Regions from separate parts of the Pseudoalteromonas sp. SR43-7 genome, predicted to be linked through region 1. Evidence: predicted binding sites of a transcription regulator. Region 1 holds the regulator's gene; the other holds the start of a gene.
What was found. Region 1 encodes LexA, which represses DNA repair genes until DNA is damaged. Its sites were predicted from a motif close to TACTGTATNNNNATACAGTA; they were not measured.

Region 1 (20,831 bases):
AGTAGCTGATCGGGATTAAATGGTTTAACAATCCAGCCTGTTGCCCCAGCAGCTTTACCTTCTACTTTTTTTTCTAAACCCGACTCAGTTGTAAGCATCAGTAATGGTGTAAATTTATAACGAGGCAAAGTACGCAGCTCTCGTATTAATGTAATTCCATCCATTATTGGCATGTTTACATCTGAGATCACGGCATCAAAGTCTTGCTGCTTGGCAATAGCGAGAGCTTCACTGCCATCTTTAGCTTCGGTTACATCAAACCCTGCGGTTTTTAATGTAAAGCTCACCATTTGACGCATCGATGCTGAGTCATCAACCGCTAAAATTCTTTTCATATATACCCCTAACTTTTACTTTCGGTTGTTAAGTATTGGCTTAAGCCAAGTTTATTGATTGTATGTGTTAAGGCCTCGCTACTGCCTACCCAAATGATTTTGTGCTGTATGGTAAGTAGGTGTTTTTGTAAGGCGCATAAAAGTTGAATTGAGGCAGTATCAGCAGAAATCACATCGTTAATATCAAGACAGATATCATCGTTGCTATTGAGTTCGTGCAGTAAATCTTGATGTAGTGTTTCAACTTGCGTAATAGCAAGTTCGCTTGGAAGTTTTAGCATTTAGTAGGTGCATTCCCTGTCAATTCAATTCATAACAAAAGCTTAGCCCTAGTTATTAAAATTGCCATAAAATGCTTAATTAAATTTAAATCATCGTTAAAAAACAAAAAAAGGAGCCTAAAGCTCCTTTCAAATTGGTAAAAAGTAAAAACTAGTTTTTGTAGTAATCGGCTATTTTTTTAAACTCTTGCGTTAAAATCGTCGCATTAATTAATGGCACACTACCTTGTTTAAATTCTGGTTTAAAAATAGCTCTAACCGCTCCATTTTGATCAACCATAGCGACCGAAGCACTATGATCAACTGCATATTCTGATTCACTACTATCGCTAATCGCGTAAATTAAACCAAGCTCTCTAACAACAGGAAAAAGGTGTTTATGTTCCCCTGATACAGCTAAAAAATCAGGATTAAAGTAATCTATATATTGCTTTCGTTTAGCTGGTGTATCGCGTTTTGGATCAACCGATAAAAACCAAATTTGCAACGGATAATCTGCTTGTAAGTTTTTATAAACAGCATTTAACTTAGCAAGTGTTAATGGACAAATATCTGGACAGCTTGTATAGCCTAAAAATACTAAATTCCACTGTCCTACAAATTGTTGCTTAGTCACTAATTCGCCGCGCTGATCGTTTAGCGTAAAATCAGACAGTGGCTTTGCATTTTCGTAAACTAATGCATCTACATCTGGCGGACTATTTTCATTTGAACATGCTGATAAAAACAAAACTAAAACAACAATTAATCCAAGCCATAACTGCTTCATAAAGGGAGCCATTTATCTATAAATAAGATTACAAAGAGTACCATTAAATGAATAATCGAAAAACGGAATAAGTCCATTGCAGTCTCATCATTTCCAGCAATTTTTAATTTGACGGCTTTATATATAAACACTGCATTTAATACACACGCACCTATTAAATATATTAATCCAGACATACCAATTAAATAAGGTAATACGCAAACTACAGCGAGTAAAACGGAGTAGGCAACGACGCACGTTTTACAAAAGTCGATTCCATGGGTTACTGGTAACATAGGAATTTTAGCGCGTTCATAATCACTTTTTCGTGCTATAGCCAGCGCCCAAAAGTGTGGTGGGGTCCAGGTAAATATTATCATTACGAGTAACCAAGGGGCTGCTGCCATTTGGTTTGTTTCTGACACCCAACCTAATAATGGAGGCATTGCGCCAGCCAACCCACCTATAACAATATTTTGCGGCGTTGCACGCTTTAAAAATGATGTATAAACAAATGCATAACCTACCAATGCAAATAACGTTAATATAGCGGTTAAGGTATTAGCGCACACCATCAGCATAATAAAACCCGCAACCCCAATAACAGCTGCAAAACTAAGCGCATGTGTTTTACTTAAACGCCCTTTAGCCACAGGGCGATGACGAGTCCTTGCCATTTTTGAGTCTATCTCACTATCAACCACATGATTAATAACCGCTGCAGCAGCAGAAAGTAGCCCTATACCTAACAAGCTAATAAACTGTACAGCCATACCTCGCCCTACATCAGGAGCCAGCGCTAAACCAACCCAAGCTGTTAGTACCAGCATGGCTACCACTTTAAATTTACTAATTGCTAAGTAGTCTTGCAGCAAATTATGAGTACGCGAAATTAGCGATTGAGCATTAACGGGTAGCAGTATTTTTTTATCAATTATAAGTGCCATTATATTTCCCCTTTATGTGCGTGATTTTAGGTAATAACACAACCTAACCATGCTTAATAATAGTATGGCAGCCATCAAGTTATGCGCCAATGCAACTCCCAACGGAATATGCCAATGTACTAAAATAAGCCCTAAGCTAATTTGGCAAAGCAGAACAAGTAATACACTCACCACGCAATTTTTAATTTTTTTAGAGTACGCTTGGCTGTATATTTTCCACATAATTAGCGCCAGAACGATGCAAGTAACCAGTGCCCAAATGCGGTGTAATAAATGAATAGACATACGCGCTTGCTGCGATAACACACCAAACTCATAATTACTGTGCTCAAGTGGTAATTGAAATACGCTACTCAATGAAAACGGTTGTGCGTAATTACACAATGGCAAACCACTACAATGAGGAGCGGCGTAATTTGCAGCCAGCCAACCACCAAGTGCAATTTGGATAATTAATACACTGAGCGCTACTAAACTTAAACCAAAATAGCGTTTTGCGCCGCTATCACCACCCATAATAGGTTTTGCGGTTAGCCGTAAATATAAAAGCGTTATAAGTGACAAAATACTAAAGCCACCTAATAAGTGCCCCATTACAATAAGCGGCTGAAGGTTCATGGTTACTGTCCACATACCAAGGGCAGCCTGAAACACCACTAGTAGAAGTAAAGCCAAAGGCAATTTAACTGGCGTAGTTGGATATTGGCGTTTTAAAAAAGCCAACACAAATAAACCTAAAATAAGTAAACCTAAAGCACCTGCAAAGTAGCGATGAATCATTTCTTTCCACGCTTTTGCGGTTTCGAACATCATATCGGGGTAGCTTTGAGTTGCTAAGGCTATGTCAGCCTCATGCTTAGGTACCGTTAAAAAGCCATAACAACCTGGCCAATCGGGGCACCCTAATCCTGCATCACTTAAGCGGGTGTACGCACCTAAAGCAACTACAATCAAAGCGAGTAATCCTGTTATTAATACTAAGTTTTTATAATTTTTATACATCAGATACTCCAACTTAAGCTCAACTTAGTTAGCTAGAACGAGAATAGTTAAGTAATTTTTTTAGATCTTTTAATAACCCTTTTTGTACTAAACGGTTTTCTTGTGGCTCGACCTTAAAGGGATATTCAAGTACCACTAACCCCATATGATCAATTAAATATAAACTTGCAGGATTTAAACTCTGTTGCTCGGTAATAATTTTCCATGGTAGATTTTTATTGTCGGGACTTCCCATTACAGCCATATCAACCTTGCCTTGGTTTTTACCAAGTGCCACATATAAGTTATTAAGTGCATTGAGTTGTTCGCTGCATGGGGTGTTACATTCGTTTGAATAATTAAGTGCGATAGTCCATTGTTTGGGATTATTTTTCGGCCAATTTTTAAGTTTTATTTCTTGGCTTAAAAACTCGCCATTATTAGTAATTGCAGTAGGCAACCAATCAAACTTTAATGCGCCATATGCCAAAATTAATGGGATAGCGCAGCAACCCACAAACAACAATAGGGGATTATTTTTCATTATGTGTCCTTTTTTTACTCGCAAAAATAGCCACAACAGCACATGCAATAGCAATTAAAAACCATTGCAAAGCGTAGGCATTATGCTTTTGAGGGCTCATAACAACGGCCTCATAATGAGGTGTTGCAATCTCATCACCAGTACCTTGTCTGTAAGCCATAAAATTAATTAATGATTGCTGGCTTTGAGTGCTCAGCATATTCAAGTCGATAGATTGGATTCTTGTAGGTAAGTCGTTATTTGTAGTTTTATCTTCAAGCGTAAAGCTACTTAAGTTATTTTCTTTTATTTGCGCTTTAAGAATAAAAACACCTGTAGGCAGAGCAACCTTTGGCAGTGCATCTCTAGATATAGGCGCTTTTACCCATCCTAAATTAACTAAAATCACTTTTTCTTCGGTGTCTGGCTTTAGTAAAGCAAGTAAGTCGTACCCTACTTGTCCGTTATAAACTTGATTATCTAAAAGCCAATATTGGTTTTGTACAAACCGCCCTTTTAACTCAACCAATACACCAGTTTTGTTCCAGCTATCAGGCAAGTTAAGTAATTGAGACCAGCTCATCACACCACGAGTCTGTTGCTTAGCTATGGCGGTTAGTTGTTGCTGCTTTTGCTCACCTCGCTCCAACTGCCAAAACCCTAATCGCACACACACAAGTACAACAACCACAACCATACAAAGTGTGATTAGTGAGCTAAGCTTTTGTTTGTGCCATAAAACTAACTGCATAAAGGGTCAACTCAGTGATTATTAAAATTATTATCGTACTGTTGTTAATATTTATACTTTTTAACTTATTTAGAGCATTGTTTATTATGGTGTCAGGGAAAACAGGGGGACGACCTATGTCTCACTTTTTAGGTCGTCGCGTATTGTTTTCGATCGTTGTTTTAGTTGTTGTTATTGCAGCGCTTAAACTTGGTTTTATTAAAGCAAATAATTCGCCAATAAACGCTACAGCACATATACAAATACAAACAAACACAGCCACACCACATCAACAAAGTGCCAATACCAAGCAGCTGCTTGAAAAGCAAAGTGCTTATCTTTAGTAAAGTGCCCTTTTAATATCCGTAAAAATATTACAAATAAAAGTACGGTTCCTAGCGTTACATGCATGCCATGAAAACCAGTCAATAAAAAGAACGTATTACCGTAAATACCCGCATCTAGCGTTAGATTAAGGTCATTATATGCATGCATGTACTCCTCAACTTGCAGCCCTAAAAAGCAAACGCCCAATAAAATAGTAGCGCCTAAAAAAACCTTAAGTGGAGTGCGTTTATTGTTTTCCATCGCTACGTGGGCAAAATGTAAAGTAACTGAGGAGGTAAGCAGTATTAAGGTATTTATAAGTGGTAAGCCTTGCCAGCCCATAGCTTGAGTAGTTTCGCCAGCAGGTGTTGAAACAAGCGGCCAAACGGCTTCAAAAGTAGGCCATAATACTTCGTTAGTCATTGCATTATTGCCTGCACCTCCAAGCCAAGGTACCGACAATACGCGTGCATAAAAAAGCGCACCAAAAAAGGCCATAAAAAACATAACTTCAGAAAAAATAAACCAGCTCATACCTTGTCTAAAAGAGCGATCCATTTGTGCTGAGTACAAACCTTGGTCCGATTCACTAATTACATTTTTAAACCAGCTAAACAGCATATACACAAGCACAGCAATACCGGCATAAAGCAGATAAACCCCGCTACCACCTTCTTTACCTACACTCATAACAGTCAAGCCTGCCCCTACTGCAATAAAAAACAATGCAACAGCACCTACAATAGGCCACGGGCTTTGCTCTGGTACGTAATAATGCTCAGATTCTTGATTCATTTTATTTACTCCTAGTTTCACACTAGTTTAAAAAGCTAGTTATTACTTGCCACCAGCTGTTCACTAATATCAAATACGGTATAAGATAAAGTTAATTCTTCAATGTCGCTTGGCAGTGCGGTATCAACATAAAAAAGCAATTTAAATTCAAGCTCTTCCCCTGCTTTTAGAGGTTGCTGATCAAAGCAAAAACAGGCTATTTTATGTAAATACTTTGCCGCTTTACCTGGTGAGACTGATGGTACAGCCTGCATTACTTTATCTAGGTTGCTGTTATTTTTTGCACTAAACATTACTTCACGCATTGCACCGGGTTTTACCACTACACTGTATTCTTTTGATTTAACTTCAAACGGTGCACCACTTTGTGCGTGAGTAGTAAAGCTAACGCCGACTTCTCGGTTTTGTACTATTTGTGTACTTTGTTCTGCTTGCTCAAGCGAAGGCTTTCCATTAAGCCCTGTTACATCACAAAACACGTCATACAAAGGTACTAAAGCAAAGGCAAAGGCAAACATGCCTATGCAAATAAGTACCAAACGTTTGAGTAGCGGTGCGTGTGTCATTACTTAATTACCGGCGGCGTAGAAAAAGTATGATATGGCGCTGGAGAGTCAACTTCCCACTCAAGACCTTCTGCTCCTTCCCATACTTTTGCAGGCACTTTATCACCGCCACGCGCACATTTAATTACCACAGCTACAAACAACAATTGCGATAAACCAAAGGCAAACCCACCAATACTTATGATTGCGTTAAAGTCGGCAAATTGAAGAGCATAATCGGGAATTCGACGCGGCATACCGGCAAGCCCTACAAAATGCATAGGAAAAAACAGTACGTTCACGCTCACCAGCGATAGCCAAAAATGCCATTTAGCCAATGTGATATTAAACATATTGCCCGTCCACTTAGGCAGCCAATAATAAGCACCTGCCATTATCGAAAATACAGCCCCTGTTACTAATACATAATGAAAGTGCGCCACTACAAAATAAGTATCGTGATACTGAAAGTCAGCAGGTGTAATTGCCAGCATCAATCCCGAAAAACCACCCAAGGTAAACAGCACAATAAACGCAATACTAAAAAGCATTGGCACTTCAAAAGTTATTGAGCCTTTCCACATTGTGGCAACCCAATTAAATACTTTTACTCCTGTAGGTACCGATATAAGCATGGTCGCGTACATAAAAAACAACTCGCCAGCTACCGGCATCCCAGTAGTAAACATATGATGAGCCCATACAATAAAGCTCAATAGTGCTATGGAGGATGTGGCGTATACCATTGAGGCATAGCCAAAAAGTTTTTTACGAGAAAAGGTAGGTACTATTGTAGATATAATGCCAAAGGCAGGAAGAATCATAATGTATACTTCGGGATGACCAAAAAACCAAAAAATGTGTTGGAACATCACCGGGTCGCCACCGCCTGCGGCATCAAAAAAGCTGGTCGCAAAATACTTATCGGTAAGTACCATAGTGACAGCCCCTGCAAGCACTGGCATTACCGCTATTAATAAAAAGGCAGTAATTAACCACGTCCATACAAATAAGGGCAACTTCATCCATGTCATGCCGGGGGCACGTAAGTTCACTATGGTTACAATCACATTGATTGCGCCCATTATTGAGCTAATTCCCATAATATGTACGGCAAATACAAACAATGCAGTATTATCATTACTGTATGTTGTGGACAGTGGTGCATAAAAAGTCCAACCAAATGCAGGACCCCCACCAGGCATAAATAACGATGCCAATAGGATTAAAAACGCAAACGGTAAAATCCAAAAGCTCCAGTTATTCATTCTTGGCAATGCCATATCTGGCGCGCCAATCATAAGTGGTATCATCCAGTTAGCAAGGCCTGTAAAGGCGGGCATAACCGCACCAAACACCATAATTAAACCATGCACTGTGGTCATTTGATTAAAAAAGTGAGGGTCGACCAACTGTAAACCTGGTTGAAATAATTCAGCTCTGATCACCATGGCCATTGCGCCACCAATTAAGAACATGGTCAGCGAAAAAATTAAATATAAACTACCTATATCTTTATGATTAGTTGTGTAAAGCCAGCGTTTAAAACCTTTAGCTGGGTGATGAGCATGATGAGCTTCATTGGCGTTAGGTTGTTCTACTATACTACTCATTAGTTCGCCTCCACTTTGGCATCAAGTGCTGTCTGTATTTGACTCGGTTGAATAACATCACCCGTATCATTACCCCACGCATTACGTTTATAAGTAATAACCGCAGCTAATTGCTTTATAGATAACTGCTTGGCAAAAGCTTGCATTGCCGTACCGGGTCGTCCATGGATAACTACATCAATGTGATCTTTTATATCGCCAAGCACTATCGGGCTGCCTTTAAGTGCAGGAAATACACCCGGTAACCCCATGCCAGTAGGTTGATGACATGCAGCACAATTAGCCATATATACTTGTTCGCCTAAAGTCATTAATTCTTCTTTTGGGAGGGTTTTATCAAGTAATGCGGCATCTGCTAATGCTGCTTTTTGTTTAGCCTGCTTTGCATCTGCAAGCCATGTTTTAAAATCAGCTTCAGATTTAGCGACCACCACAACGGGCATAAAGCCATGGTCTTTACCACACAACTCAGCACATTGGCCTCGGTAAGTACCTTCTTCGTTTATGTTCGTCCATGTTTCGTTTATAAAGCCGGGGTTCGCATCTTTTTTAACTGCAAAATCAGGTACCCACCAAGAGTGAATAACATCATCAGAAGTCATTAAAAATCGTACTTTTTGATTTATTGGCAGTACAAGAGGCTTATCAACCTCAAGTAAGTAGTTAGGGTTTTTATCTGCAAGATTCGCTATTTCATCTTGCGGGGTAGATAAAATAGAGTAGAACTCTACATCTTCGCCCATATATTCATAATGCCATTTCCATTGCGAACCCGTAATTTTAATAGTGAGATCAGCTTTGCTGGCATCTTCCATTGCAATAAGGGTTTTAGTGGCTGGTACTGCCATAGCAATTAAAATAACAAACGGAATTGCAGTCCAAAGTATTTCTACTTTAGTGCTTTCGTGAAATTGGGCAGGTACAGCCCCTTTAGATTTACGGTGATGAATAAGTGCCCAAAACATAATTGCGAACACTATCACCCCAATCACACAACATATTATAAATATGGTCATGTGCAGCTGATATACATTATTGCTTATATCGGTTACGCCTTTGCGCATATTGTATTGGCTGTTAGCCAAAACTGGGTGCGAAAAAACACATAATATAAGCCACAAGGTAGAGGTCAGTTTACCCATGTGACGGCTCCTTTGATGCTATTGCGAATGCAAAGCGAAGAGGCATACGGCTTAAACGCCAATTCGTTATTTTTATTTTTTTAGCCAATCTCATTTAATATTGATTGGTTTTGCTGCGCCAACAACGAGTTTGTGTATATTGTGTGTTCTCAAAACTAAAAAGCTGTGAGTTATTATTAGCTCAGCACATTAACAATTAGCTAAAAAACGAACAACAAGCAAGTTTTAGTATAAAAAACAATCAGGTGATATTGAATAATTAATAAAAAATCGGTAATCAACTGGGCAACAGAAAGTTCAAAATATGAGCAAAACAAAGGGGTTTAACGCATTCGGAGGGGGAAAATATAAGTGCAAAAAAGTTTACAGCTTAAATAGTCAGTGGGCTGTTTACGCCCTATTTTTAGTACAAATTTTAAAACAAAATGCGTACTAGTTAGTACGCATTTATAAAACTGCTTGTTTAAAAGCTATTTTTAAAGTCACATCCAATCAGCGTTTCTTATAACGCCAACGGCTAAGCCTTCAATATTAAAAGACTCATTCTCAAGATCTACTTCAATAGAGTCAAAATCGTCGTTTTCAGCATGAAGTAATACTTTACGACCCGCTTTCTCAAGACGTTTTACAGTTACGTCTTCGTCTAGGCGGGCAACAACAACTTGTCCGTTTTCAGCGGTTTGAGTACGATGTACAGCAAGTAAATCACCATCCATAATACCAATATCTTTCATGCTCATACCGTTAACGCGTAGTAAAAAATCTGCAGCCGGTTTAAACATTAATGGATCGATTTTGCAGTGACTTTCAACGTGCTCTTGCGCCAAAATAGGTGAACCAGCAGCAACACGCCCTATAAGCGGTAAACCTAATTGTTCTGGCTCTTCTTCTTCAATTAATTGAATACCACGGCTTGCACCTGGTTTCATTTTAATTGCGCCTTTTTTAGCAAGTGCTTTTAAATGTTCTTCAGCAGCATTGGCACTTTTAAAACCTAATGTTTGCGCTATTTCAGCACGTGTAGGAGGCATACCAGTGTCTTTAATAAAAACTTTAATTAGTTCGAGTATTTGAGCTTGGCGGTTCGTTAATGGTCGCATACAACTGGTTTTCCATACAGTACATTTAACTGTGAGTATATACAGTTAAATAAAAATCGCAAATTTAAATTAAGCCTTAAAATAGCTAAAGTAATTTCACTTGTGTACATTTTAGGGATATAACTAAAGCTAAGTTTATAAATGATTAAAAATGCAAAGGAGACATTATGAGTATTTGGTACCAGCCCATCACCTTAGAGCTGTGCAAGCAGTTAGAACAAGGCATTAATGGCCAAGGAACATTAATGAAAACTATGGGGATAGAAGTCACAGAAATTGGCGATGATTATTTGGTTGCCACAATGCCGGCAATTCCTGAGCATCATAACCCAATGGGCATGGTTCACGGCGGTGCTAACGTTGTACTTGCCGAAACAGTTGCCAGCTATGCCGCTAACTTTGTTGTCGATTTTACTAAATTTTACTGTGTAGGGCAGGAAATTAGCGCAAGTCATTTAAAAGCATCTCGCAACGGCACTTTAACAGCAACGGCTAGAGCGTTTCATATTGGCAAACGTAGTTCAGTATGGGAAATAAAAATTACAAATAGCCGCAATGAGCTGTGCTGCGTATCAAAAATGACCGCAGCAGTCGTAGAGCGAAGATAGTTACTTTTCGATTGGGTAAATGGTAATTTCCATACCCGCACCAATCGCAGATATACGCAATAATGTATCTGCATCTAAGGCTTGATTAAAGCACTTAGGAGAAGTCCCTGATTCAAAACCAATATCAAACGTTCTACGTGAACAGCTTAACCATTGCTTTAGCGCATTACGCGAACACGATTCAATAAGCTCACATATATGGTTTATGGCTTTATCAGGTGTGCTCACCTCACCTGTAGCTTCAATACGCGCTAGTTGACGGTATTCGTCTTTGTCATAATGTAAAATCGTCGCGACTTTTTTCAAGTCCGCCACTAGCAAACTAATATCTTGCTTTGATTCAAGCTCAAGATCTACATTTAAAAATTGAATTTCCGACATCGTTTCGTATTTATCCTCTAATAATTTCATTGCAAACTTTAACGCAGTTTTACCGTTATACCAAATCAACTATGCTCTATTAACCACTTTATATGGATATTTCGCAGCTTTTAAGTATTTTTTAGCATTTAAAGCTAGCTGGATATCAAACATCTAGCTCAATTAAACAGATAAGTCATGTTAGGAATTTAAGTGTAATCTTTTTTATTTTTAAATGATTACAGTAAGCTATAGTTTAAACTGCGACAAAATGTCGCAGTAACTTATCCTATTAATGTAATAAACTAGCCTCTAAAAATAATAAGACTAAAACATGAATAAAAAAATATTTAAGCATGCTCGCAAGTTACATAAATGGTTAGGTTATTTATTAGCACTACAAATTTTAGCATGGTTACTAGGTGGTTTAATTATGAGTGCAATCCCTCTTGATAAAGTTCATGGGGAGCATCTTGCAACACGTACTCTTAATAACCCATTTACGCAGGCTGATTATGTTGCCTCCCTTGACGATATTGCCTCTCAGGTGGTTAATCCAACACAAATAATTTTTGAGAACTTCTTAACTACACCACTTATTACTGTCTTTAGTAATAACGAGCAGCAAAGCTTCAATGGCATAACAGGCCGACCATTTGAGCCGCCAACTAAAATACAAATTACCGCAAATGCTAAAGCACACTTACTTATTGACGCTCAAGTAACAAGCGCTGTACTACTAAAGCAAGGTACGCGGGAAGTCGGATATAAAACCAATGTATGGCAGGTCCAATTTGACGACACATTTAACACAACACTGTACTTGTCAGAAAATAACGGCAAAGTTGTCACCGTTCGCAGCACGCTATGGCGAATATTCGACTTTTTTTGGATGTTACATATTATGGATTACGATGAGCGAGAGAATTTTAATAATCCACTGCTTATTAGCTTTTCAGCAACCAGTGTACTTTTTTGTTTAAGTGGAATATTACTACTTATTCAAAATATACGACTAAAACGATTTATCCGAATTAAAAATAAGAATAAATCAAAGTAGTCATATTGGTTTTTGAGAGCTAGCGCCCACTTATCAAAGAGTAAATAAGCCTAGGGCTTATTTTATTCCAAGTGCTTAAATCGACTCAAATGTCGCTTTAACATTTCGTTTTCGAAAATCAACTCATCACGCTCACCCAGCAATTGTAAAACTAAAGCTATTGCCGACCAATCTAACGAAAAGTCATGTTGGATACGGGCCGCTTTTTTAACTAAGGTCACTGCAGATACCGTAAATTGCCACTGCGTAACATGATCCCCCTCAATTGGAACCGCAATATTATGCTCAACTAGCTCATATAAAATTGCTTCGCTAATACCACTGCTCAAACATAGCTCTTTGCTAGTAAGTAAATCGTCTTTTTGTGTCACGATAATTTGCATTATGGCTTGCTCCAGTTATTACGGGGATCAAAGTGAGCTTTTTCGGCTAATTCTTCCCAAAGTTTTTTACTGGTATCATCAACAGATGCTGGATTAACAATTTTAAGCACAGCAAATAAGTCACCTTTAGCTTTTTTACTCATTAACCCCTTACCTTTAATACGTAAGCGTTGACCAGACTGACTATTAGAAGGAATAGTTAATTGGATATTACCTGTCAACGTAGGTAAATTTAGCTTTGTACCAAGAGCCGCTTCCCATGGTGCAAGAGGGACAACTATATTTAGGTTATGACCCTCAACATCAAATAATGGGTGAGGCACTAAACTAATTTGTAAATACAAGTCGCCATTTTGCCCATTCGCTGACCCTAATCCGCCTTGCCCTTTTAGTCGAATTCGTTCGCCATTTACTGAGCCTGCAGGAATTTTCACTTTAAGTGATTTTTTAAGTTCAGTGACACGGCCACTGCTGTCTCGCTGCGGTAACATAAACTCAACAGGCTTCACGGTATCAACTAAAGTCTCTTCAAGAAAAATTGGGAACTCTATTTCCACATCTTGTCCTTTTTGCGCGCGAGCGGCGTTACTTCTGCTCTGCCCGGAACGATCGAATCCACCAGCTCCGCCAAACATTGAATTAATAAAGTCAGAAAACTCTTGGTCGGTTTGAGGATCGCTTTGCTGATGATTACTTTGCGAAGAGGCATTGTTACCACCATAATGGCCTTGCTGTTGACGAGCACGATTTTGTTGGTGACGACGTAACTTGTCGTATTTTACACGTTCTTCTTTGTTATGGATGACTTCGTAAGCTTCTGCTATTTCTTTAAACTTATCTTCTGCTTGAGGCTCTTTGCTTACATCTGGGTGATATTTTCTGGCTAACTTTTTATAAGCTACTTTAACCGCTTTATCATCTGCATCAGGCGATATTCCAAGCACTGCATAATAATCAACAAATTTCATTTGCAATCCAAATCCTCATATTGAGTAAGCTTTAAGCATACTCCTTAACGTATAATCTTGTGTGGTTAAAATACGATAAATAGTAAGAAATAAATGAATAGTGAAAATAACTTTGAATAAAAAATTAATCTGGCACTTTTAGTAATATAAGTGCAGGCCTTAAGTTAACTTTATCTTTTATCTTCAAGGCTTTAAACTGCCCATTCCTGTAGTTCACATTTGTGATGGATATGACTCGATTTATTCTGGCCTTATTGGCTTGTTGTGTGTGCGTTTCGGTATCAGCCGAACAATTTACCCGTTTTTCAACGGCTAAAAGACATTTAATTAAAACCCTACCTGACAACGCCAAGAGCATTTACTGCGGCTGTGATATTAAAAAAGAAGGCAAAAAACTCGTTCCTGATCCGTCTAACTGTGGTTACATTCCTCGAAATACCCTTACCCGCTCAGGCAAAGTAAATGTGCGAGCACTACGCATTGAGTGGGAGCACATTGTTCCGGCGTGGGAATTTGGTCACCAGCTACAATGCTGGCAAGATGGCGGGCGTAAAAACTGCCGTAAAGTAAGTGCTAAATTTAGAAAAATGGAAGCTGATATAAATAACTTAGCGCCAGCTATTGGCGAAATTAATGCCGATCGCTCTAATTATCGTTTTGGTATGCTTAGCGAAAACGCCACACAATATGGCCGTTGCGAAGTAAAAGTAAACTTTAAGCAACGTGTAGTTGAACCGCCTGTTTATGCACGAAAACGTATAGCTGACACCTACGCTTACATGCAAAAAACATACGGTTTAAAAATTTCTGATAAACAGCAAAAGTTATTTAATGCATGGCAAAAGCAAGCATTCGCAGATACAAGTAGTGCGAGCAAGCTCTAAGCTTTAACACTCATTTACATTAATCAAAGTTATAAATATTGAATAAACGAGCGAGTGTTGTAATATTTTAAACAACTTATTTACAAAAAAGCCCTTACCTATGTTTAAAAATAATAAAACCACGCTTGCCATTTTCACTGCATTTGCGGGCTTTGCTTTGACCGGTTGTGGCGGCGGCGGTAGCGGTATCGACTCAGCCCCTGCAGTTACAACACCTGTTAGTAGCAGCCCAACATGGACTGCGGGTGTATTTGAACCCTCTAACGATTTAAAAAACTTTTGCGAAACCCCGCGTACGGGTAACGATCCCTTTAATAACAACGAGCCTTACCCAGATCAAGCCGGTTCTGCCCTTTACGAAAAACTCTGGCTTCGCTCTTGGAGCGACGAAACCTACCTTTGGTATGATGAGATTGCCGATAACGATCCTGAAAGCTTTGCCACAGTTGCCGATTATTTTGCCCAATTAAAAACAGAGCAGCTTACCGACTCAGGGGCAAAAAAAGATAACTTTCATTTTTCAGAACCTACTGAAGATTACTTTCAAGAAGCGCAAACGGGCGTTACTTCTGGTTACGGGATAAATTGGGCGTTTATTGGCGATACAGCCGACCGTATTTTACGCGTCGCTTATCTTGAAGATGATTCACCTGCAAGCCAAATAGGCTTTCAACGTGGTGATACTGTACTTTCAGTTGACGGTGTTAGCATTAATACCAATACAGAGTCGGGTGTAGATACGCTTAACGAAGGCTTATTTAGCCCAACTAACGGCGACTCACATACTATTGTTGTACGCAGTAACGATGGCGCCGAAAAAACATTTAATGTAACCGCTGGCAATATTGAACAAACACCGGTTCAAAATGTTAAAACGATTACAACCGCAAATGGTTCAAGCGTGGGTTACATGCAATTTAATAGCCATATAAGCATTGCCCAAGAAGGGCTTATTGATGCGGTAAATAAGTTTAAAACCGATGGTATTGATGAGCTTGTAATCGACTTTAGATATAACGGTGGTGGTTTATTAGCACTGTCGGCACAATTGGCTTATATGGTTGCCGGTAATGCCAACGTTAACAACCGCTTTTATTATCAAACTCAACAAAACGATAAACAGCCCGTTGATTCGCCTTTTCCATTTATTGATGAAGAAATAGATTACTCTACTTTTTTTAGCACAGGTGAAAACCTACCTGATTTAAACTTATCGAAGGTTTATGTATTAAGCACATCAGGCACCTGTTCGGCATCAGAAGCTTTTATTAATGGTTTAAAAGGTATAGACGCAGAAGTTATTTTAATTGGCGATACAACCTGCGGTAAGCCCTATGGCTTTACCCCAACTCATAACTGCGCAACAACCTATTACACTATTCAATTTAGTGGGGTAAATAGCAAAGGATTTGGCGAATACGCTGCGGGTTTTACACCAACCCCTACGCCACAATTTGATGCTGATGTTCAAGGTTGTGAAATTGAGGACGACTTTGATCATCAGTTAGGCGACAGTGACGAGGCCGTTTTAGCCACCGCATTGTTTCATGTTGAAAATGGCAGTTGTCCAATTAGAACGGCTGCTGCAAAAGCAGAGCCAGCTACTTTTTCAAGCTCTCGTGAATCTCTCATTCCTTTAAATATGCCTGAGCAATTTACCCAGCGTAATATGGACTTAACTTGGCCAACACTGAGTGAGGAAAGGTAATGGATAAATTATTACTCCCATTAGCTACCTTATTCGCTTTAGGTGGATGCCAAAGTGTAAATAGTGAGCCCGCTAAACCCGCTATATTAACGAGCGTTAATCCTAGCGTTATTGCAACACTACAACAGGCAATTCAACAAGCTAAGGGAGGCGCATTAGTAACACTTTCCGATTCCGTATTTACTAAACGTAGCGAACTGCTAATTGATCATGCAATGAGTAAAGGGTCTGATGGCAGAGTAATTATGGGCGCGCATAATATAAAATCTGAGAAGTTTATTTTGCAACTACGTAATAACCAATGCGAGCTTTACTATCCTAAAAAAGAGCTTACTACAGTACTTGAAGGTGTGACCTGTAAAGAGTTATAAGGCACTTTATTAGCGTTTATAAAAAGGCGCGCAGCACATCGCTGTACGCCTTTTTCTATTTTAAAGCGTTATTACAAGTCTTCATGCGGACCAAACACTTCATAATGAATCTGCTCGTTTTTAACACCTAGTTCAAGTAACTGGTTTTTTATAAATGCCATAAAACCGGCAGGACCACATAAGTAAAAGTCGCCATTACTTAATGGTAGCTGTGCTTGTACTGCATTTAGGTTCATTAACCCAGTAAAGTCAGCGCCCTCTGTCGCTTGGTTAAACCACGTTATTGTTTTCAAACGGTTATTCTGCGCTGTTAGATCATATAAATATTTTGAAAACGAGTGCTGCTGAGTATTTTCGCAGGCATGTAAATACATAATCTCTTGATTAGAGTTGTCACTTAATAGCGTTTCAAGCATAGCCAGCATTGGCGTTTGCCCAACACCTGCTGAAATGAGTACCGCTGGGTTTGTGTTATTGCGTAAAAAGAAGTCTCCTGCCGGCGGGTATAACTCAACAATAGTGCCTTGCTCTAATGAGTGTAGATAATTAGACACCATGCCAGGCTTTGGCTGTAGCTCTTTTTTAACACTAATACGGTAGTTTTTAGCGTTACTTTTTTGCGAAATAGAATACTGGCGAATTTCTTCATATTCAGCGCCCTCTGGCTTAACTTTAATACCTAAATACTGCCCTGGTTTATGTGTAATAACGGCTTCGCCATCAACTGGCGTAAGTGTAAAGCTTGTTACTAGTTCTGATTCAGCCTGTTTGTTGGTTATTTTAAATTGGCGAGTTCCCGCCCAACCACCGTGTTTATTTTTACTGTGCTCATACAAAGCAGCTTCTTCGGTTATACAAATATCAGCAAGTACGCCGTAAGCTTCGCGCCAAGCGTATTCAACATCGGGAGTAAATTGCTCAGGAAGAAGCTCTTTAAGCGTACCAATTAAGTGTGCACCTACAATAGGGTAATGCTCAGGTAAAATATTCAAGCTTGTATGCTTATGATTAATACGTGTTAGCGCTTCTTTTAATACAGCTAAATTATCAATATTTTGTGCATACGCAGCCAACGCATTAAAAAGTGCAAATTGCTGACGACCTGTATCTTGATTCACCATATTAAAAATATTTTTAAGCTCAGGATTATGGCTAAATAAACGCTTATAAAAATGATCGGTAACAACCGTACCCGCCTGCGCTAATAACGGAACTGTGCTTTTTACAATCTCAATGGTTTTATCAGATAACATATGTGTTTTCCTATGGGTAAACTAACCACGACGCCCATCAACACGACGCCGCGTTAATATAGGTGTGCAGTGAATTAAAAATAATGAAAAAGCTACTAACCACAGCAAAGCACTTATTTGCCAAGCAAGGTGAGGCCTAATAATAAAAGGGAGTAATGAACGAGTAATAGCGGCTACTAACACAAGTGCAAAAGCAACAGCCATATAATGAGGAATAGTGAGCGTACGCCCTGTATGACCATGTGATACACGCGTCATCATTGCTAAAATCATCATACCTATTGTGCCAATAGTGATTAAGTGCAGCGCATCTTTAAATTGCATTGCACTGCTATAAAAGCTAAATGCAACCATCATTAACCCTACGCCTAACGCTAAGTAGGAAAAATGTAAAGACCATAACAACGGCACTCTCAATACCTTGCTATCCCACCAACAACCAGCCCTAAGCAGGTGAAGCGCAGCAACAGTTGCAACAACTAACGCAGGATTAATCGTGTTCAAAAACAACTTGTTGATGAAAAATAAAGTGATAGCCACAATAGATAAATACATCACCGCTTTATCTATTTTAGGAGTGCGAACTTGTGCGGCTAAACCTAGACCTTTAGCGGTAAAAAATGGTAAAACGCGGCCCGCAACAATGCCAACTAGTAAAGTAATTACCAGTACTGCGGTATCAACCACACCAAGTGCAAGCTGCATGTTTTGTTGTAAAACAAGTATTAAATACAATACATTGAGCCCACAAAGCACAGCTAAAATAGCTAAAAACGGATAGTTACTTTTGCTATTGGCTTTTAATAACATATTAGCCAACGCGGTTATGGCGCCTAGCCACCAAATAACTTGTAATGTAAGTGCAGCATATAAATTAAAATGAGTAATATCTGGCAGTGCTACAAAAAATGCTAAGCGCGCTGCAAGCCATATAAACGTAAGCCACATAAGGGCTTTGCCACTTATGCTCGGCACGCCTGTCCACGTTTGTGCTGCGGTAAGTAAAAAGCCAACAGCTACAACTCCTGCAAAGCCAAACAGCATTTCGTGCGCGTGCCATAATGTCGCAGGTATCGATAAGTGCCAACTTGTATGGCCTGTTAAAATAAGTAGCCAATACCCCACTGACAAAAATGCCAATAAGCCACCGCCTAAAAAGAAAGGCCTAAAAGCTAGCATCCATAACGGCCATTGAGATACTTGATGAATAGCAACGCGTGCTGGCATTGGCTCTGTTAAGTTTATAGGGCGCATTATTTTATTTCCTGCCCTACACCATACTGAGCAAAAAAGTATTCAGCGCACGCTAGTGCCTCATGCAGTGAACTAAACTGTGTTTGATTATTTAAATTATTCAGCATTAGTGTGTTCATGGCGATCTCTGTAACTAACTACGTTACTTAGCTATTACACATACTGTGCCAACAAGTTTAATTAATTAAATTCAACAAGTTAAATTAAATCACTTTACAGTGTGAGTCTTTATGACCTACTATAAATTAACTCATAAAAACACAAATAGGTCATTTTGACGTGAACCAGCAATTCAACCTTACACAAGTTGCTCTAGAGCTTGCTCAAAGTACACTACACGAGCATAGCTTTGATCAATTACTAGCAACGGTTGAGCGGGTTATTCCTAGTGATGCAAGTGCGTTATTAGTGCTTCAGGGCGAACAATTAAAACCCCTGGCAATTAAAGGATTAATGCCCGACAGTTTAGGCAGACGATTTAAAATAGTAGAACACCCTCGCCTAGAAGCTATTTGCAAAAGCACACTCGCGCTTCAATTTGCGCACGACTGCCCACTACCCGATCCATACGACGGATTGCTATTAGCTAAAACCGGCGACATACCGGTACATGCATGTTTAGGTTTACCTCTTTATGATAAAAACGCGCTACTTGGCGTACTTACGTTTGATAGCCTTAACGCCAATGCATTTAACAGCATAAGCGCTGATACACTCAATACCTTACAAACGCTGTGTAGCGCGCACTTTAAAACGGCCTTAGAACTTGCCCATTACAAACAGCATGCACAGCACTCAAGTGCATTAGTACAAGAACTAAATCGTGAAGCATTAACACGGGACGGCGGTGAAATTATTGGCCAAAGTCCGCTAATGCAAACACTTAAAAACGACATTAAACTCGTTGCAGCATCTAACTTTAGCGTGCTGATATTAGGTGAAACAGGGGTAGGGAAAGAACTTGTTGCGCGTAACATTCACTTAAACTCAACCCGAAAAGATCAACCGCTTATTCACTTAAATTGTGCCTCGCTTCCCGAAAATCTTGCCGAAAGTGAATTTTTTGGTCATGCGAAAGGGGCTTTTACAGGCGCACAAAATTCGCGCCAAGGTAAATTTCAATTAGCTGATGGCGGCACGTTATTTTTAGATGAAATAGGCGAACTGCCCCTGGCCATGCAAAGTAAACTATTACGAGTGCTACAAAGTGGCGAAATACAAACGGTAGGAGAAGACACGCCAAAGTACGTAGATGTACGCGTCGTTGCTGCAACCAACAGAAATTTAAAAGAAGAAGTAGCTCAAGGTCGCTTTAGAGCCGATTTATACCATCGCCTCAGTGTCTACCCTATTACTGTGCCACCACTTAGTAAACGCGAGCACGACATAACACTCTTAGCTGGTTATTTTATCGAGCAAACAGCCCGTAAATTAGGGATAAAACAATTAAAACTAAGCCCTGAAGCGCAAGTATTGCTTAATCAGTACAACTGGCCAGGTAACGTTCGCGAGCTTGAACATGTCATTAGCCGCAGCGCCCTAAAAGCAAAACAAAGCCAATGGCAAAATCCAATAATAACCATTACAAGCGAGCACTGTGATTTAACACCGAGTGCGCTGCAACCCCCTATAGCAGAGAGCCGAAGTACAGCGAACGCCTTAATCAACCAACCTTTAAAACAAGCTGTAGAATCGTTGCAATACAACATAATTACCGAGCAATTAAAACAGCATAACTACAACTGGTCGGCAGCAGCAAGAGTACTTGAATTAGATAGAGCAAACTTAGTACGCTTGGCTAAACGCCTAGGAATAGAAGTAAAAAAAATACTATAATCATTTAAAATACAGCTAAAACTATTGATTAGCAGCTAACTTACTAAAGTGTGTTTTTAACAACCCTGCAAAAGCTTGT
Region 2 (11,685 bases), on a different contig from region 1:
CAAGCGGCTAATGTCATTACTGGCACAGCAATTAGCAGGCCTTTAAGTATTTTGTTAAGTTGCATTGAGTAGATTCCTATTTTGAGTAAACCAGTAATATTACTGTAAGTATGGCGACCAAGCTGGTGCCTTTACTTGTCCGTCTAGCACAGGTAACCGTGCTTTAAAGCGGCCGTCCATCGATACTAGCGCAAGTACCTGTTTATTATTATGGAGCGTGCTGTATATAATCATCGAACCATTTGGCGCTATGCTCGGTGATTCATCTAGGCGTGTTCTCGTTAATACTTGAAACGCACCTGTAGCCAGCTCTTTCTTAGCAAGATGGTACTGCCCGTTGGTACGGTTAACCATCACTAATTCTTTTCCATCTGGTGTTATAGAACCAGCAAGGTTCATATCACCATCAAAGGTGAGTCGTTGTGACCTACCTGTTTTTAAATTTAACTTATAAATCTGAGCATTACCACCCCTTTCAGATGTAAACACAATATCTTGGCCATTAGGGTACCAAGATGGCTCAGTATCTATGCTACGATGATTTGTTAAGCGTGTTTCTTTACGTGTAGCAAGGTCAAGCATGTAAACTTCTGTCGCACCCGTCTTATCCTTAGAAAGCACTAATAATAGCTTTTTACCATCTGGCGAAAACTGCGGTGCACCATTAATACCACGGTAGCTTGCTATTATTTCACGCTTACCTGTGTATATATCTTGAATGTAAATTTGGCTTTGACGGTTTTCAAACGTTACATACGCTAGTTTAGTACCATTCGGTGACCATGCTGGCGACATTAATGGTTCTTTTGAACGAAGTAACACCTGTTCGTTAAAACCATCGTAATCAGCAACGACTAGCTGATAAGGTTTAGGCTCGTTATCACGTACTATTACATATGCAATTTTAGTTAAAAACGCGCCCTTTTCACCCGTTAGCTTTTCATAAATAACATCACTGATTCGATGAGAGTAACGGCGAAAACCACTCTCGCCAATAACACTTTCACGCGCTTCTAAAATATGATCTTGGCTTTTAACTAACTTACCGTTACTCATCATTTGCGTATTGCCACCGGTAATTTGGCCGCGAATCACATCAACTAACTCATAACGAACTAAATAACGCCCATCAGTTTGTTGTTCAACCTCACCAACAAGAACAGCTTCAACACCTTTATTAACCCAAGACGCATAATCAATTTCGCCATCTTTACTTGGCTGTTGCGGCATTTGCGCCACATCAACAGGTTTAAACTTACCACTGCGCATTAAATCGGCAGCAATAACACCACTTAGCTTTTCAGGAATTGGACCAACACCTTGGTATTTAAAAGGTACAATGGCAATAGGCCTTGCACCGTCTACACCTTCTGTTATTACAATTTCAAGCGCTGCATTAGCAACACCCGTAAACCCAAACAGTAAAACTAAACAGGCTATTTTTATTTTGTTGAACATATCATTCCTTTAAAATTCTGGCTTGATTGTTAAATTAATATTCTTAAGTTTTTCGAATACGTCTTTATCTTTAGATACCGGTAATGTGTCAGCCATGCGCACTGCTCTTAATGCAGCTTCACATACTAACTTGTCGCCACCTAATGATTTAACTTGCGTTACTAAACCATTAAAGCCCAAACGAATATTAACTCGGCACTGTTGGTTTTTCATTTTTTCATCAATCAGTAAGTTTTGCTGAATACGCGCCATAATTAATGCACGGTACTTATCAACTTCGCTCACCACTTGTTGCTGACGTATTTTACTACGGGCAGCCTGCTCTTTGGCAAGTTGCTCTTGTAACATTTGCTCTTGCATTGCTTGCTGGCGTTTACGTTCGGCCTCAGCAGCACGCTCTTTTGCTTCCTCTTCACGCTTTTTGCGCTCAGCTTCTGCTTTTTTAAGCGCTTCTTCTTCAGCTTTGCGTTTGTCAGCTGCTGCTTTTGCTGCGTTTTCAGCTTCTTGCTTTTGCTTTTCGGCTTGCTTAGCTTTAGCACGCTCTTTTTGCTCAATGGCACGTGCTTTTTTAGCTTCTGCCTCGGCTTGCGCTTTTTCTTTCTCTTTAGCTTTACGCTCTTGCTCTAGCTTTTTAATATTACGTGCTTCTGATTCACGTTGCTTGCGTGCATTGGCCGCTCTGCGTTCTAAATCACGGATACGTTTATCTTCAGCACTTTTTTTATCTTTTTCTTTCTTTTGAAGTTCAGCAATTTTTTGCTCAACTTGTTTTTGATCAACTGTAACGGCTGATACCGCTTTATCTGGCGTAGGTATAGCCGAATTAAGCGTTACTTCCATTACTTTAGGTGTTGGCGGATGAATATTTGCAGAAGCATACAAAAATCCACCAATCCCTAAATGAAGTACTATTGATTTTACTACTGAACTATTCATACAGCTACTTACCCTCAAAGGATTCAGTCATTAATCCTACTGATGGTACGCCTGCATTTTTCAAAAAATCCATTAGTAATAATACTTCTTGATACGACACCTTACCCGAGCCTTTAATCATTACCGGCACGTCAGGGTTTTTCATTAGCTGTAATTTTATAACCGCCGCTACATCAAGTGCTTCCATAGGCTCTTCTGGATCAGTACCTACACTCACGTAATATTTACCTTGTGCATCTATTGAGGCAATAATAGGCGGAGTATCTTTAGTATCAACTAAATCAGACTCTTCCATTTTAGGTAAATCAACTTTTACACCATGCGTAATAAGCGGTGCTGTAGCCATAAATATTATAAGTAGTACCAACATTACATCAATGTAAGGTACTACATTAATCTCTGCGACCGGACGGCGCTTTTTACGCTGATACATTCGCTTGTGCCTCTATTTGTGTAGCTGCTTGACGGTGTAAAATATTAGCAAACTCTTCCATAAAGTTAATATAGTGAGACTCAAGCTTTTCAACACTGTTTGAAAAACGGTTATAAGCAATAACAGCAGGGATCGCCGCAAATAAACCCATAGCAGTCGCAATAAGTGCCTCTGCAATACCTGGTGCTACCATTTGTAATGTAGCTTGCTTAACTTCACCTAGTGCAATAAAGGCATTCATTATACCCCACACTGTACCAAACAAACCGATGTACGGACTTATAGAACCTACTGTTGCTAAAAACGATAGACTAGATTCCATTTTCTCAATTTCACGAGAAAGCGCAACACGCATAGAGCGGTGCGTTCCTTCCATAACAATACTCGCACTTTGAAATGTATTCTTTTTATGACGAGCAAACTCTTTAAAGCCCGAAGTAAACAAAGCTTCAATGCCTTGAGACTGACCGCTGCGTGACGATATCTCGTTATATAATTTGCTTAAATCAATACCCGACCAAAACTTTTGCTCAAATTTCTTAGCATTTATTAGCGCATCCGATATTGCTTTTTTACGTTGAAATATAATTGTCCACGACATTACAGACATGGCAACTAGCCCTAACATTACTAATTGAACAAGCAAACTTGCTTCTAAAATTAGATCTAAAAAATTAAGCCCTGATCCCACGTTAAACTCCTAAATAATTTCAAAATACGGCAAATTGGTTAATTTGTGTAAATATGACCGTTTACACGGCCAAAAGTTGCATCTAGTGTATCTAGTCCATTTCAAGCTGACAACGGTATTGCTATGAATAGGCAACAAAAAACGTTAAAAAACAGCTTTAGTTGGCATTTCCCTTTGCCTCAGTATTTTATTTAAACTTTTAAACAAACTCGCTAACTATAAATATGCGTAAATATATACATGAAACGTCATAAAATGCGCCGTTTATTCAAAATAAGAGCATAAACACTCAAAACCTATAAGCCTCACCTGCACGTAATAGTAAAACTAATACCGAGCTATAACGAAATAAATTACTTAAGTTATAAATTTCATAAACTTATAAATTTAACGATTAATTAACGCACAAGATTCAAACAACAATAAAATTCACTAAATTAGTTTTTCTAATCTGAAAATACAAATTTTCTAGTTTGAACAAAAAAGTAAACTTACGTATTATTCTCCCATACCGAGCTAGCGCACTGAATGAGATAGTTTCATTAAGCCAAGTTCTTAGTAATAGGATATTTTATCGTATTACATTGTTTTACTCTTTCTGGATAAAACCAAATTTAGTAAAACGTAGTTCCCCTGGATTACTTCCTTCAACTTGTTGTTTGCCCGCATTTTTTGCGGGCTTTTTTTTGCCTGCAATTTAGCGCGCTACATATTTTATTTATAAACTAATAATTGCCCTACCTAATTTACAATAAGTAATTCGCTTACTAGTTTGAATGGTACGCAGGATAGCCTCGCGAGTCTTAACGCCCTGTGAATTAACAGTTAACTATAAAGCGTATTTGTATTTTGAAATAACATTTGCAACAGTGTGTTGAGGTTTTGGGTATAATAATTTGAAACAAAGGGATACTGAGACAATTACCTGCTGCGCAATAAACCACAGCAAGTAAAGTATATAGGCTAGTCTTTTTTAGGAAGTAAACCAAAGTGATGGTATGCACTGTCAGACACTATGCGCCCACGTGGTGTACGTTGAATAAATCCTTGCTGGATTAAAAATGGCTCTATTACATCTTCTATTGTTTCGCGCTCTTCGCCAATAGCAGCCGCTACATTGTCGAGCCCGACAGGGCCGCCCATAAATTTTTCGATTATGGCGAGTAAATATTTGCGGTCCATATAATCAAAACCACTTTTATCTACGTCAATCATATCAAGGGCTTGCTTAGCTACATCGGCGTTTACTGTACCGTCAGATTTTACTTGAGTGTAATCGCGTACACGGCGCAATAAGCGGTTTGCAATACGTGGGGTGCCACGCGAGCGCTGAGCAATTTCGGTTGCACCATCATCACACATCTCTAAATCAAGGTAATGTGCAGAGCGCCCTACTATGTGCGATAAATCTTCTACAGAATAAAACTCTAATCGCTGCACAATTCCAAAACGGTCACGCAGTGGCGATGTAAGTGAGCCTGCTCGTGTGGTTGCACCAATAAGTGTAAATGCAGGTAAGTCTAATTTAATAGAACGCGCAGCTGGGCCTTCACCAATCATTATATCAAGCTGGTAGTCTTCCATTGCGGGATAGAGTATTTCTTCAACTTGTGGGCTTAATCTGTGTATTTCATCAATAAACAGTACATCGCCTTCTTCTAAATTGGTAAGTAGTGCGGCTAAATCACCTGCTTTTTCAAGTACAGGGCCTGATGTTGTTTTAATACTTACGTGTAATTCATTGGCGACAATATTTGCAAGCGTGGTTTTACCAAGCCCAGGTGGGCCAAATATTAATAAATGATCGAGCGCTTCACCACGGGTTCGCGCAGCTTCAATAAAAATTTCCATTTGCTGCTTAACATGAGGCTGGCCTCTATAGTCGGCTAAAAGTTTTGGCCTTATTGCACGATCTATAGAATCTTCATTTGTTTTTTCAGTCGCATCAATTAAGCGATCCGCTTCAATCATGGGTTACTCACAACATAGATTTTAAAGATTCTCTAATAAGAACCTCAGTAGACATATCGGGTTTACTTATCGATTTTACTGCTTTTTGAGCTTGTGGCAATTTATAACCTAATGCAAGCAGTGCCGATACGGCATCATCCGCTGCATTATTAGCAATTGTCGCATCGCTCATTGGCTCTATTACTGCGCTATCGCTAAATGGTGTAAATAAATCATTACCCCAATCTTTTAGTCTGTCTTTCATTTCGAGTACTAAACGCTCCGCTGTTTTTTTACCTACACCGGGTAATTTAACAAGCGATGTTGAGTCTTCGTTATTTACACAACTTACAAATTGTTTTGCCGACATGCCCGATAAAATAGCTAAGCCAAGTTTTGGCCCTACGCCATTTGCTTTTAATAGCTCTCTAAACAAGGCACGTTCAACTTTATTATTAAAACCAAATAATAGCTGAGCATCTTCACGCACTACAAAGTGAGTGTAAACAATCGCATTTTCACCAATTTTTGGTAAATCGTAAAAACAGGTCATCGGCATTTGTACTTCGTAACCTACACCACTTACTTCGAGTAATATTTCTGGTGGCTGTTTTTCGACTAAAATACCATTTAAGCGGCCTATCATAATTATTTCCTTAAACGTCCTCTAACGGTTTTGCTTGCGCTGCCCGCTAGTTTAATTAAATTTTGTTCTGAGTGGGCGTGGCAAATCGCAATAGCGAGTGCATCAGCTGCATCGGCCTGTGGCGTACCGGGTAGTTTTAAAATATTTTTTACCATGTGTTGCACTTGTGTTTTATCTGCGCCACCGTTGCCTACTACTGCTTGCTTAATTTGCCTAGCTGAGTATTCAAATACGGGTAAGTCGGCCATTGCAGCGCCAACAATCGCAGCACCTCTAGCTTGGCCTAGTTTTAAAGCTGAATCGGGGTTGTGCGCCATAAATACTTTTTCAATGGCAAAGGTTTCTGGCGAAAACTGCTCAATAAGCTGTGTAATGCCTTGGTAGATCATTTTAAGCCTAACCGGAAAAGGATGATCGGCTAACTTAATACAGCCACTGCCTAAGTATGTAAATTTAGAACCTTGATGGGCAACAACACCATATCCGGTCAAACGTGAACCAGGATCGATCCCTAAAATGATGGCCAAACAGCGCTCCATTGTTATTATTTTTAAATTACGCTAATAATGCCAGAGCACTGTATAAATTACCAGTACAAAGAAAAACAAAAATGCCCACGTACTAGGTGGGCATTTACAGGAGTATGTTAGTTTAAGCTTACCCTAGGGCACGCACTAATCCTTGGGTGTTTTGTTTAAGTGTTCGGGCAATCATTAAATAACCTAAACCAGCCACAAATACGCCACCAGCTACCGGACCAATAATCCATATATGTGGGTGTAACTTACCTGCTAAATCAAACATTTGTTGCTGCACAATTAAAAGCGCTATATCACTAAAAAATGCAGCCACTAAACCAGCTAAACCGCCGAGTAATAAAAACTCATACAGGGTCGCGTTTTTAATTAATCGGCTTTTAGCGCCTAGCGTTCGAAGTATTACAATTTCTTGCATGCGCTCACCTAAACTAGCTTGCACTTGCGATATAAGTACAAGCGCGCCACACAGCACAACAATTGCCAGTACAAAGCCAATGGCGAGTGATACTTGCGAAATAGTTGTTTGTATTTGCTTAACAAAGTTATCAATATCAATCGCTGTAATAGTAGGGTAAGTACGCAATAACTGGCTAAAATCACGCTTTTGATCTGGGTTTATACGTACCGACGAAATATACGTTGCCGGAAAATCTGCAAGTACATCTGGGCTTAAAATAATAAAAAAGTTAGGTTTAAGCGTGGCCCAATTAACTTTGCGCACACTGGTGATTTTAGCGTCGAACGACTGCGAACCAATTAAAAATGTAAGCGTATCGCCTATCTCAACATCTAAACGCTCAAGCATCGACTCCTCTACTGAGGCTTCAGCCATCGCATTTTCACCAAACCACGTGCCTTGTGTTACTTCATTTTGGTCAGGCACATCTTTAAGCCATGTAAGGTTTAGCTCGCGGCCAATACCTGCACGTGCTTCTTCGTCTTTTTTCTCGTTGTCTTGCAGCGATACAGAACGTGCTACCAACTCGCCGTTTACCGCATTTACGCGCCCACGAATAGTTGGATAAAACTCTGATACCTGAATATCTTTTTGAGCTAAATATTCATTAATTGGCTCAAGCTCATTTTGAGTAATATTAACTAAAAACGCATTTGGCGCATCGTTTGGTAGTTGCGACTGCCAATCAGATATCATGTCGTTTTTAAGTACCACTAAAAACAGCAGTAATTTAATCGCTAACGAAAAACTAATTAACTGTACCGCGTTCACATTTGCACGCTTTTGAATGGATGCAATTGCAAGCGACCAACTGTTACCTGGCTTTAATCCTAGTTTTCGACCACCACCAAATATTAATTTAGATACTAAAAACAGCACACCAATTAGCGCAAGTGTTGATATAAACAAAATAAGCGTTATTTTTATGTTGTTACTAAATAACCACATTAATAAAAACACAGTTAGCGCACTCATACCTAAATGCACACGACTTACAGCCAACTTGTCGCCTAAGTTACGGCGCAGAACTCTAAGCGGCGGAATATCAAATAAATCAAATAACGGTTTGATAGAAAACATAACAGCACAAATTACGCCAGTGCTTATAGCCACCAGCCAAGGTTTAAAGCCACCTAAAGGTAACTCTGTGCCCATACTTTTTGATAAGTAACTTGTTGCTATTTCTTGCAAGCCATAACCAATTAACAGCCCTATACTTACCGCCATTGCACATACAAGCAATAAATGAAGCATGTATATTTTGCGGATCATTGAGCGGCTACCGCCGAGCGTTTTCATCATCGCTACTGGGTCGTATTGGCGTTCACAATAACGTTTTGCTGAAACAGCTATAGCCACTGCTGCCAAAATAATGCCCAGTAAACCAGCTAGTAATAAAAAGCTCTCAGCGCGGTTTAAGCTGTTTGAAATGGGTGATTGGCGGTCTTTAACGCCATACCATTGTTGGTTTTCTTTCATTTGTGGTTTAAGCCACTCGTAAAAGCTATTTATGTCGGCCTCACTACCTGCATAAAGTTGGCGGTAATAAACACGACTACCCGGCTGCACAACTTCGGTTTTTGCCACATCGTCAATATTGATAAGCACGCGGCGGCTGCTCGAAAATACATTAAATGGCGCATCGGGCTCTTCTACAATAACTTTTGAAACATTAAATAATGCAGCGCCAAGCTCTACTTGCGCGCCTATATCAATATTTAAACTGTAAAATACCGACTCACTTAGCCACACATTACCAGGCGTTGGTCCGCTATTAGCAACCTTAGTTTCACCGGTTAGGGTATCTTTAACTTTTAACTGCCCTTTTAACGGGTACGCATTAGATGCCGCTTTTACTGAGCTAAACTGCATTTCATCATCGGCAAACAACATAGTGTCGAAATACACCATTTGCGCCGTTTTTAAATTTTGGCTCTGAGCTTGAGTAATAAAAGCGGTGTCCAGAACATGGTCGCTTGCAAGTACACGGTCTGCAGCAATAAAAGCACTGCTTTTTTGCGCAATACTTTGCCCTATTCGCTCAGTAACCATCGACAGTGTAAGCACGGTTAACACAGCAAGAGCGATAGCTGCGCTTATAACCGTGAGCTCACCACGGCGAAATTCTCGCGAAAATAATTTAAGCGCTAACTTAACCCACATTAGCAACGTCCTCTACTTGGCTTTTTACCAGTAAACCCGCTTCTATTTGAATAATGTGCTCACATTTTTGTGCAAGCCCTTCATCGTGAGTCACCAAAATAAGCGTGGTGCCGTGTTGCGTGTTTAAATCAAATAATAAGGATTCAATCATTTTACCGTTTTTGCTGTCTAAATTAGCCGAAGGCTCATCAGCAAATAGTATTTTAGGTGTACCAATAAATGCTCGCGCAATAGCAACACGCTGCTGTTCACCGCCAGAGAGTTGCGACGGGTAATGATCAATTCGATGGCTCAAGCCTACTTTTTCAAGCAAAGCAATTGCTTGCTCTTTTGCATCACTTTCACCAGCGAGCTCTGCTGGTAGCATAACGTTTTCAAGTGCCGTTAAGCTTTGTACTAACATAAACGATTGAAACACAAATCCAATTTTAGCCGCGCGCAGTGCAGCACGCTCTTCTTCATCTAAATTGTGTAATGGCTCGCCATCTAAAAATATTTCACCGCTGCTTGCGGTATCCAGCCCCGCTAATAAACTGAGTAACGTAGATTTACCTGAGCCCGACGTGCCAACTATAGCAACAGACTCGCCATGCTTGACATTAAAGCTGATGTCGCTGAGGATGGGCAGCTCACCTTCAAAGGTAGAGACTATTTTAGACAAACCATTAACCTGAATTATATTTAATTGAGAAAGCGCTGACATATGACTCATTCAATCCTTCGTTTAGTATTCATTTTATTTTTAGTTATCAAACCGCTGAGCGCAGCAGCCGACAACACGATTTTAATACTCGGTGACAGTTTAAGCGCAGCCTACGGACTTCAACAAGAAGAAGGCTGGGTAAAATTGTTACAAGATAAATACGATGACGAACAAGCCGACATTGAACTTATCAACGCCAGTATTAGTGGCGAAACATCTGGTGGAGCCCTACGCCGTTTAGATGCATTGCTTGAGCAATACGAACCCACTCATGTACTTATTGAGCTAGGTGCTAATGACGGTTTACGTGGTTTTCCAGTCAAAAAAATGCAAACTAACTTAACGTCTCTTATTCAAAAAAGCCAAGCAGCTAATGCCATGACCGCCTTAATGGAGATTTACATTCCCCCTAATTACGGCCCGCGTTACAGTAAAATGTTTACTGACACTTTTTCGCGCGTTAGCGAAGAAACAAATGCGCGTTTAATGAACTTTTTTATGCTCGATATTGCCGGCCAACCTGAGCTAATGCAAAACGATAGTTTACACCCTAACAAAAAAGCTCAGCCATTAATACGAGATGAGATGTATGACTCGATCAAAAAGTGGTTAAATAAAGACTAGCTAATTAATACACCGCAAGGGCGCCTTTTTAGGCCTCTTGCGTAATAAACACCCAAACAAACAATCGCTTATTGATTTTTTAAAAAATACACGTACTATTGCAAACAACGTCGGTATGTAGCGCAGCTTGGTAGCGCACTGTCATGGGGTGGCAGGGGTCGAGAGTTCGAATCTCTCCATACCGACCATTATTTCCCCTTTAATATCCTGCTCTTACACTAAATTGAAATGTAACTTTTAAAAGCTCATTTGTACTATATTTGTATTATATTTGTATTATTTGTTTTTACTTGCCTTCCAGAACACACTCTCAAGCATAAGAAATATTTATTCGCCAGTTCAAATAAAGATTCAGCAGTAGCTAAAATTGAATTCGCATATTACGATGTTCGTGATTAGATAATAATAAATATTTAGGGAGAAACGATGTCAGGAGTTCTAAAAATTATTGTAGCGTTATTTTTAATAGCGCTAATCGCTGTGCTAACCATTTACGGTAACATCATAGGTTTTTTAATAGGGTTAGGTATTGCCATTATCCTTAACGGCATGTTCAGTAGATGGGATAAGAAAAAAGAAAGCCGCTAACTCGCGGTATTTTATTTACAAAAATTTATTTTTAATCTACATCATTGGTTTATTCCACATGGTCGCTTTATGTGTAGGGCGAAACAGCCTAAGTGTGGAAGTTGTATTATTTAAGATTTATGTGATTATAAAGAAAAGACTGAGTAACTAAATGAAGGATTTAAAATGGATAATGTTGTAAACAAGGAAAGTTTAATTAATGACATGCCAAAGCGACTAAAGTATCTACACAAGGTTCTTTGGCCAGTTGCACACGTTGAAAGAGTACTTTGGCTGTCTTTTATTCTGATAACAATGAGCTATATGGTTGATTGTTACTATCAAGAATATTCTTATATTTCAATTTGCGGATCTTTAGTTTCAGTACTTGGCTTGATCCTTACTATAAAAAATAGCTTTCTTAAAAATCTAAAAAGTACTATTTCGTTAGCAATAGCATCAAGTAATGGGGCTGAGTGTACTCCATTACCTGAAGATGAGATTGCAAACAAAGCCTA

Region 2: a site for LexA is predicted at 6,690-6,709, ahead of ruvC (crossover junction endodeoxyribonuclease RuvC). Genes of this name have one in related genera too.

The regions. Positions count from the first base shown of each region.
Region 1 is NZ_JACJDY010000020.1:3,689-24,519, reverse strand. Features, by position in the region: gene H5087_RS14890 (response regulator) at 1-335, opposite strand, end outside; gene H5087_RS14885 (STAS domain-containing protein) at 344-616, opposite strand; gene H5087_RS14880 (SCO family protein) at 768-1,385, opposite strand; gene cyoE (heme o synthase) at 1,382-2,311, opposite strand; gene H5087_RS14870 (heme A synthase) at 2,324-3,313, opposite strand; gene H5087_RS14865 (transmembrane cytochrome oxidase associated protein) at 3,342-3,836, opposite strand; gene H5087_RS14860 (SURF1 family protein) at 3,826-4,566, opposite strand; gene H5087_RS20305 (DUF2909 family protein) at 4,581-4,889, shown strand; gene H5087_RS14850 (cytochrome c oxidase subunit 3) at 4,792-5,667, opposite strand; gene H5087_RS14845 (cytochrome c oxidase assembly protein) at 5,703-6,233, opposite strand; gene ctaD (cytochrome c oxidase subunit I) at 6,233-7,825, opposite strand; gene coxB (cytochrome c oxidase subunit II) at 7,825-8,967, opposite strand; gene lexA (transcriptional repressor LexA) at 9,450-10,067, opposite strand; gene H5087_RS14825 (PaaI family thioesterase) at 10,235-10,675, shown strand; gene H5087_RS14820 (hypothetical protein) at 10,676-11,056, opposite strand; gene H5087_RS14815 (hypothetical protein) at 11,370-12,095, shown strand; gene H5087_RS14810 (chaperone modulator CbpM) at 12,158-12,478, opposite strand; gene H5087_RS14805 (DnaJ C-terminal domain-containing protein) at 12,478-13,446, opposite strand; gene H5087_RS14800 (endonuclease) at 13,677-14,330, shown strand; gene H5087_RS14795 (S41 family peptidase) at 14,431-16,038, shown strand; gene H5087_RS14790 (hypothetical protein) at 16,038-16,409, shown strand; gene hmpA (NO-inducible flavohemoprotein) at 16,481-17,662, opposite strand; gene H5087_RS14780 (NnrS family protein) at 17,684-18,916, opposite strand; gene norR (nitric oxide reductase transcriptional regulator NorR) at 19,196-20,752, shown strand; gene H5087_RS14770 (LysR family transcriptional regulator) at 20,774-20,831, opposite strand, start outside.
Region 2 is NZ_JACJDY010000009.1:74,802-86,486, forward strand. Features, by position in the region: gene pal (peptidoglycan-associated lipoprotein Pal) at 1-65, opposite strand, end outside; gene tolB (Tol-Pal system beta propeller repeat protein TolB) at 100-1,458, opposite strand; gene tolA (cell envelope integrity protein TolA) at 1,468-2,394, opposite strand; gene tolR (protein TolR) at 2,399-2,827, opposite strand; gene tolQ (protein TolQ) at 2,814-3,518, opposite strand; gene ruvB (Holliday junction branch migration DNA helicase RuvB) at 4,482-5,489, opposite strand; gene ruvA (Holliday junction branch migration protein RuvA) at 5,497-6,114, opposite strand; gene ruvC (crossover junction endodeoxyribonuclease RuvC) at 6,117-6,641, opposite strand; gene H5087_RS08805 (ABC transporter permease) at 6,772-9,273, opposite strand; gene H5087_RS08810 (ABC transporter ATP-binding protein) at 9,263-9,976, opposite strand; gene H5087_RS08815 (arylesterase) at 9,977-10,600, shown strand; tRNA gene H5087_RS08820 (tRNA-Pro) at 10,712-10,788, shown strand; gene H5087_RS08825 (hypothetical protein) at 11,027-11,188, shown strand; gene H5087_RS08830 (hypothetical protein) at 11,354-11,685, shown strand, end outside.